DNA from 2 places in the Pseudarthrobacter sp. 902506025 genome. Region 2 is predicted to be linked to the other one. Evidence: predicted binding sites of a transcription regulator. Region 2 holds the regulator's gene; the other holds the start of a gene.
The links. The regulator Rex, encoded in region 2, represses fermentation and respiration genes when NADH is low (regulators of the CRP and FNR family bind a similar motif). The targets are predictions, from matches to a motif close to CTTGTGAANNNNTTCACAAG.
Positions count from the first base shown of each region.

Region 1: AB0280_RS15735 (glyceraldehyde-3-phosphate dehydrogenase) is a predicted target of Rex. The motif match lies at 1,495-1,514, and genes of this name have one in related genera.

Region 1 is NZ_JBFBKW010000009.1:33,788-37,722, forward strand. It holds gene AB0280_RS15720 (YaaA family protein) at 1-435, opposite strand, end outside; RNA gene rnpB (RNase P RNA component class A) at 494-881, shown strand; gene AB0280_RS15730 (TspO/MBR family protein) at 926-1,459, shown strand; gene AB0280_RS15735 (glyceraldehyde-3-phosphate dehydrogenase) at 1,731-3,209, shown strand; gene AB0280_RS15740 (hypothetical protein) at 3,285-3,494, shown strand; gene AB0280_RS15745 (HNH endonuclease family protein) at 3,621-3,935, shown strand, end outside.
Region 2 is NZ_JBFBKW010000002.1:532,101-536,035, forward strand. It holds gene AB0280_RS06300 (helix-turn-helix domain-containing protein) at 1-189, shown strand, start outside; gene AB0280_RS06305 (30S ribosomal protein bS22) at 341-439, shown strand; gene AB0280_RS06310 (HAD family hydrolase) at 544-1,362, opposite strand; gene AB0280_RS06315 (glutaredoxin family protein) at 1,441-1,695, shown strand; gene AB0280_RS06320 (redox-sensing transcriptional repressor Rex) at 1,706-2,410, shown strand; gene AB0280_RS06325 (hypothetical protein) at 2,482-3,309, opposite strand; gene AB0280_RS06330 (YceI family protein) at 3,543-3,935, opposite strand, start outside.

The DNA.
Region 1 (3,935 bases), on a different contig from region 2:
CTTCCAGAAGGGAGCCAGCCGGCCGACGTCGGGCAAGGACGTGCCCATGGACAACCGGTAGGCAGGAACGCTGTCGCCAAAGCGCAGGGCCCCCCACAGCGCCGAGATCACCAGGACGGACTCATCGGCCTTCCGGCGCTGAACCGGCGTCAGCGTCCGGTAGCCCAGGGCGTCATACAGGACGCCCGAATAAATGCTGTGCGCCGGCGCCGCCGGTTCGGCATGCAGTCGCGTATTGCGTTCGACGTCGTCCCGCAGGGATGCTCCGACGCCCAGCAGGGCGAGGGCATCCTGATGGGCGCTAACTGTTCCCAGCGCCTCAAGGACCTTGGCGCGGTACGGGTTGAGCTCCGGGAAGCCCAGGGCGGTCCAGTCGACGGCGGGGCCGCGGAGCGCGGGTGTCTTGCCTTCGGAAGGGGGAAGCAGAATCAGCACCGTCCGATCCTACCGGCGGCAAAAGGCGGCCGGCGGCGCCGGTAGACTGGGACCCGGATGGGACAGCCAGACGGCCGCGCGCCACGCAAGTGGCTCGAGGAACGTCCGGGCTCCGCAGGGCAGGGTGGTGGGTAACGCCCACTCGGGGTAACCCGCAGGCCAGTGCCACAGAAAACAGACCGCCTGCATTTCCGGCTCCGGCCGGGGAGGGCAGGTAAGGGTGAAACGGTGGTGTAAGAGACCACCAGCTTCCCGGGTGACCGGGAAGGCTAGGTAAACCCCACCCGGAGCAAGGCCAGACAGGACACGTTCGAGGGCTGCCCGCCCGAGTGTCCGGGTAGGCCGCTGGAGGGTGCCGGCAACGGTACTCGTAGATGGATGGCCGTCGCTCCCTTTCCGGTAACGGCAGGGGAGAACAGAACCCGGCGTATCGGCTGTCCCATCCTTAAACCGCGTTTGACCACGGGCTATGCGTCGGGGATCCTGAACCGTGCCCGTAATTCCTGAAACCCGTCCCGCACCCGCAGCGGGCATTCCCGGCGTCCGTTCACAGGGTGTTGCCCTCGCCGGTTTCCTGGCCCTTTCCGCGCTGGCCTGGGTACTCGCCTCAGTTCCCATCATCCTTAACTCCAACGGCTGGTACGCGGGCTCGCTGAAAGCTCCGTGGATGCCGCCGTCGTGGATGTTCCGCACCACCTGGATGGTGCTCTATGCCGGCGTGGCGGCAGCGGCCTGGCTGGTCTGGCGCAAAGGGCGCCTGTCCGGGGGCACCCTTGCCGGCTATGTGGGGCAACTGCTGCTCAACACTGCGTGGCCGGTGACGTTCTTCGCGATGTATCCCATGCTTGGAGTGGTGGCCCTGTGGGCAGCCTTTGCTGTCATCTGCGCGCTGACCGCAACCCTGGCGTTCCTGATCCTGCGCTTCGGACCGGTGGACGCCACCGCCGGGTACCTGGTGCTGCCGTACTTTTCCTGGCTCGTGTTCTCCGCCAGCCTGAACCTGTACTCTGCCATCCACAACTGAAGGCCGGCAGTCTGCGTTGTGCGGTCCGCCCCGGGCGTGTGAGTGATTTCACGCATCCCGAGCGTGTTCCGTGGACCGTGCCAAATTAGAATGGATTCCGGACGCAGGAGTTCTACCGCCGAAAGTTGCGTCCGCAACCGGCGGTTTTTCTTTGCACGCGATCCAGGCGCCTGGGGACCATCCCCTGCGGGCGCCGGTGCCCCTGGACATCATCAGGTGGCCTACATCTGTGTACGACGACGTACACGGCTGAACCGAGGAAGGTATTTCTGTGAGCCAGACGTCTGATTCTTGTCTTGATACGTGGATGGGCCGGGAGGCCCTCGCCGAGGCCATGATCCCGGTGATCGGCAGGCTGTACCGCGAAAACAACGTGGTGACCAGCATCCACGGCCGGAGCCTGATCAACAAGTCCACCATGAACATCCTCAAGGCGCACCGCTTCGCGCGCCGGATGAGCAAGGACGAACTGCTCCTGGAGGACACGGCGCCCCTGCTGAACACGCTGGCCGGACTCGAACTGGGTGCCGCCGCGATCGACATCGCCCGCCTGAACCAGAAGTTCAAGGAAGAAGGCAACGGCGCCACGCTGGAGGAATTCCTCCGCGAAGAGCTCGCCGAAATCGTGGGCAAGCGGGGCGGCGATGACCGCACCAGCACCGACGTCGTGCTCTATGGCTTTGGCCGCATCGGCCGCCTCCTGGCCCGCGTCCTCATCGAAAAGGCCGGCGGTGGCCACGGCCTGCGCCTGCGGGCCATTGTGGTGCGCCGCGGATCCGACAACGACCTCTCCAAGCGGGCCAGCCTGCTGCGCCGCGACTCCGTCCACGGGTCCTTCGAAGGCACCATCCGGATCGACGAGGCGGCCAACACCATCACTGCCAACGGTGTCCAGATCCAGGTCATCTACTCGAACGACCCCGCCACCATCGACTACACCGCCTACGGCATCAACAACGCCCTGGTGGTGGACAACACCGGCCGCTGGCGCGACGCCGAAGGCCTGTCCCAGCACCTGCAGAGCAAGGGCGTTGCGCGGGTCCTGCTGACCGCGCCGGGCAAGGGTGAATTGAAGAACATCGTCCACGGCATCAACCACCGGGACATCACCGACTCGGACAAGATCGTTTCCGCGGCGTCCTGCACCACCAACGCCATCACCCCGGTCCTGAAGGCCATCAACGACAAGTTCGGCGTGGTCCACGGCCACGTGGAAACCGTCCACTCCTTCACCAACGACCAGAACCTGATCGACAACTTCCACAAGGGCGACCGCCGCGGCCGTTCCGCTGCGCTGAACATGGTCATCACCGAAACCGGTGCCGCCAAGGCAGTGGCGAAGGCCCTGCCCGAACTCCTGGGAAAGCTCACCGGCAGCTCCATCCGCGTCCCCACCCCGGACGTTTCGCTGGCCATCCTGAACCTCACCCTTGAAAACGGCACCACCAAGGACGAGGTCAACAACTACCTGCGTGAAATGTCGCTGCACTCGGACCTGCGCAAGCAGATCGACTACATCGACTCGCCCGAGGTTGTCTCCACCGACTTCGTCGGATCCCGCCGCGCCGGGATCGTGGACGGCCTGGCCACCGTGTCCACGGACAAGAACCTGGTCCTCTACGTCTGGTACGACAACGAGTTCGGCTACAGCTGCCAGGTGGTCCGCGTCATGGAAGAGATGGCAGGCGTGAACCCGCCGTCCTTCCCCGCCAAGGAAAGCGCTGCCGCCTTGGCCGCGATCGCCGTCTAGGCACATCCGCCCGCGTCCTGCGAATTCCCGGCTGATTCTCTGGAATCAGCCGGGAAACGGGACCACACTGGTGGCATGGACAACGAATCGACACTTCAGCACGAAACCACCCTCGAGCACGCACTGGACGTGGCCAAAGCCAACCATAAGGAAGCCGTGCGGCTTCTGGAGCGCGCCCGTGCCGCCCAGAGGACCGGCGACGTCACCGATGAGCGGGTGCGCCAGCTCGAGGACCTGCTGTCCATCGCGGAAGAAGACCTGCGTAGGGTCACCAGGGAACAATAACCCGGCGGCCACCACCGGGCGCTGTGACCCATCACTCGTCCTCAACAGTGTGGATATCAGCGGCCGCCCGCGCCCTGTGTCCTAGGCTCTTGGGGTGCCCGACTTTCCCCTCCCGGCGTCAACCCCGTGACCGTCAGCTGGTCCGCCTACCGCCGCGCACGCCGCCGTTCCCGGCAGGCTTGGGCGCTTCTGGTGACGGCCGCGGTCTCCATCCTTGCCGCACTGTTCTGGTTCTTCACCGCCGGACAGTTCGCGGCAGCCGGGCCCGCCACGGAGGGGCCCACGGAGGCGCCGGTCTTCGACCCCGCCTGGATGAAGCCCGTCCAGGAACCCAACCCGGTGCCGGCCGGCAGCGCCCTCGCAGCCCTTGACGGCCTGGCTGTCAAAGGGCGGGCGCCCAGCACCGACTACAGCCGGGACGCCTTTGGCCAGGCCTGGCTC
Region 2 (3,935 bases):
AACGCGAAGTTCCTGACCGTGGCTGAAGTGGCCGAGGTCATGCGTGTCTCCAAAATGACTGTTTACCGCCTGGTTCACTCAGGCGAAATGCCCGCGGTGCGCTTCGGCCGCTCCTACCGTGTCCCCGAAAACGCCGTCGAACAGTACCTCAAAGGTGCTGTTGTGGACGGCCACACCGAGACCGCCTGAGGCGGCCTGTCCCGAGCCGCCCCCGATAAGCGGTACCCTGTTAAGGAACGTTTTACGTCATTGTAAGAATCTGTCAGTTGTTCAGTTCGTAGCTTTGTCCGCGGACATTCCCCATCAGGCAGGTACTGCATCTAGTTTGTAAGGAACTTTCGTGGGTTCAGTTATCAAGAAGCGTCGCAAGCGTATGGCCAAGAAGAAGCACCGCAAGTTGCTTCGCAAGACCCGTCACCAGCGCCGCAACAAGAAGTAGAGATACTTCGAACAGCGTGGAAATGCCCGTCGCCTTCCAAAGGCGGCGGGCATTTTTTTGTCGTCAGGGTTTAGACTGCAGGCTTTTGGCTGCGGCAGGGTGTTTTATGCCCGGGGACCGCGGATGCGGGCGAAGCCCTTCCAGAGGCCGTAGACAGCACCGCCGAAGGTTGCTGCCTTGAGGCCCAGCGTGGCAGCGCGGCGGCCCGCGCGGAAGTCATAAACGGGCCAGTTCCGGTCCCGGGCGTGCCGGCGAAGCTTGGCGTCCGGGTTGATGGCCACGGGGTGTCCCACCAGTGACAGCAGCGGCACGTCGTTGTAGGAATCGCTGTACGCCCAGCAGCGCTTGAGGTCCAGGCCCTCCTGGTCCGCAATTCCCTGGACCGCTACGGCTTTGGCCGAGCCGTGCAGGATGTCCCCCACTAGGCGCCCGGTGTACATGCCGTCCGACACCTCACCTACTGTCCCGAGCGCTCCGGTCAGCCCCAGCCGGGTGGAGATGACTGTTGCCACTTCGATGGGGGTGGCCGTCACCAGCCAGACGCGGCGGCCCACCCGCAGGTGCTGTTCCGCCAACGCCTTGGCGCCGGGCCAGATCCGCGATGCGATCATCTCGTCGTAGACTTCTTCGCCGAGGGCCTTGATGTCGTCAACGGTGATGCCGGCGGCCAGCGTCAGGGCCGAATCACGGACCGCATGGACGTCGTCGATATTCTCACCGCGCGCCACGAACTTGAACTGCTTCCACGCGAATCCGGCCGCCTGGGCCAGGGTGAACGCGCCGCGCTGGTGCATCTTCCGCGCCACGTGGAAGAGGCTGGCCCCGCGCATCAAAGTATTGTCCACATCGAAAAACGCCGCTTCACCGGGCTGCGGCGCAGCAACCGGCCGCGTGACGACGGCGACGTATTTCTCCTCGGGCATGGACTTGAGTCTAGTCAATCCACCCGCTGGCCGCCGTCGGCGTCACCCGCACGGCGCGAACGGCGATACCGTTAAGCCATGGCTACCCCCCGCGTCGTCCTGGTCACCAAAGCTGACTGCCACCTTTGCGAGGAGGCGCGCGACGCCGTCGGCCGGGTCACTGCCTCGTTGGGCCTTACCTGGAGCGAAGAGTTGGTGGACAACCAGCCCGAACTGCGGGAGCGTTACGCCGAAGAGATCCCCGTGGTCCTGGTTGACGGGGTGCAGCGCGACTTCTGGAAGATCGACGAAGCCCGGCTGGAACGCGTCCTGCAGCGCGCCATGGCCAATTAGGGGGATGCGAGTGACGTCCTTGGATTCAACGTCCCAGCCTGTCCCGGGCATCCCGGATGCCGCGGGTGCACCGGCAAAGCAAATTCCCCCTGCTGCCGTGGCCCGGTTGACCCTGTACCTCCGGGCCCTGAACACGCTGCTGGCCGAGGGTGTTGAGCGCGTCTCCTCTGACTCTTTGGCGGAAGCCTCCGGCGTCAGTTCCTCAACGCTGCGCAAGGACCTGTCCCACGTGGGGTCCTACGGCACCAGGGGAGTGGGGTACGAGGTCCAGTACCTCAGCCGCCACATTGCCGCGGCCCTGGGGCTCACGCATGACTGGAAAGTGGCCATCGTCGGAGCCGGAAACCTGGGCAAGGCGCTGGCACGCTACGGCGGCTTTGAATCGCGTGGCTTCGATGTGGTGGCCATCTTCGACGCGGACCAGATGGTGGTGGGCAACGAGGTGGGATGGCTGCGGGTCAGCGACGTCGCGGACCTTGAGACCGTCCTCCACCGCACCGGGGCCAACATGGTGGTGCTGGCGCTTCCTGCGGCGGTGGCGCAGGGCATCTGCGACCGGGTGGTGGCGGCGGGCGTGCACAGCGTGCTCAGCTTCGCACCGGTAATGCTCCAGGTTCCGGAAGGGGTCAACCTCCGCAAGGTGGACATGGCCACGGAGCTGCAGATCCTGGCCTACCACGCCCAGCGGGCGCAGGCGCCGGGGCAGACAGCCTAGGGGCACGGTTTAAAGGCGGCGGCCCGGGATGCTGGACATCCCGGGCCGCCGTTGCGTTCTGTGGTTGGTGGTCAGCGCCCGTAAGGGTTGCCGAAGCCACCGGAATACGGGTTGGCGAAGGGCTGCTGCTTCCGGAAGTAGGGGGCAGCGGCAGGGAGGTAGAGCAGGACGATGGCGGCGATCCCCAGGACGGTCCCGATCGTTGCAAAGGAGGGGATTCCGAACAGGCCGAAGACCGACAGTGCAGCAAAGACGGTTCCCAGGATGCGTGCCCAGTTCTTGCCCTTGCGGATGAAGAAGGCCACCAGCAGGTAGAGGGCGGCGCCGATGATGCCAAAGACCACCAGGGAGCCGGCGATGAAGGGCTTGATGTCGTCGTAGGTGATGTCCGCCCCGCTGGCCCGGACCTGCTGTTCAAATTCCTGCCGGAACTGCGGGGCATCCAGCTGGGTGAGGTTGACGAGGATGGAGATGACGTAGATCGCGGTGGCAGCGATCAGCAGCCAGAATGCGATGTTCACCAGCTGGGGGACGCCGTTGCTTCCGGCCGGCTGCGGCTGCTCCGAGGGGTACTGGCCGTAAGGGGACTGGCCATACGGCGACTGCCCGTACTGGGGTGCATTCTGGCCGTAGCCCGGGGCCTGCGGAGCGTTCTGCCCGTACGGGGAACCGTACTGCGGCGCGTTTTGCCCGTACTGCGGCGCTGCGGGCGGCTGGGAACCGTACTGGGGCTGGTTCTGCCCGTACTGGGGAGCGTTCTGGCCATACTGCGGCGCGTTCTGGCCGTAGCGGGGCTGCTGTGGTCCGGGCTGCTGGCTGCCGGACTGGCCGTTCCCTGGCTGGCCATTGCCGGAGTGGGGGTCTTGGGGCGCGGGAGGCGGGACGGGAGGAGTACTCATGGCGTTCCTTCTGCAGGTCGGGATCCAGGTAGGCTGCCGGGAATCGGTCCTCAGCCTTCCCCCCAGCGTGGCTTAAGTCCACCGTACCCCCGGCGGGTGGCGTTGTGGGTGATTCAGGCGGGATCCACGCCCGCGGCCGGCAGGTGAACCCGGGGGAAAGGCCCTTGGTTAAACACGGCACCCCGGTACCGGGCCGGGATGGCCTGGTACCGGGGTGCCGTGAACGGGGAAACTTATGCTGCGGGGGCGATGAAGGCCAGTTCCAGGTTGATGGCAACCTTGTCGCTGACCAGCACGCCGCCGGCCTCGAGGACGGCGTTCCAGGTCAGGCCGAAGTCCTTGCGGCTGATGGTGGTTTCGGCGGTGAGGCCGGCGCGGGTGTTGCCGAAGGGATCGACGGCCACACCGTGGAGTTCGGTCTCAAGGGCCACGGGACGGGTGACGCCCTTGATGGTGAGGTCGCCCTGGAGTTCGTAGGCATCGCCCTTGGGGACGATCGAGTTGGAAACGAAGGAGATTTCCGGGAACTTCTCGACGTCGAAGAAGTCTTCGCCGCGGACGTGGCCGTCGCGGTTGACGTCGCCGGAGTCGAAGCTGGCGGTCTTGATGGTGGCGTTGACCTTGGA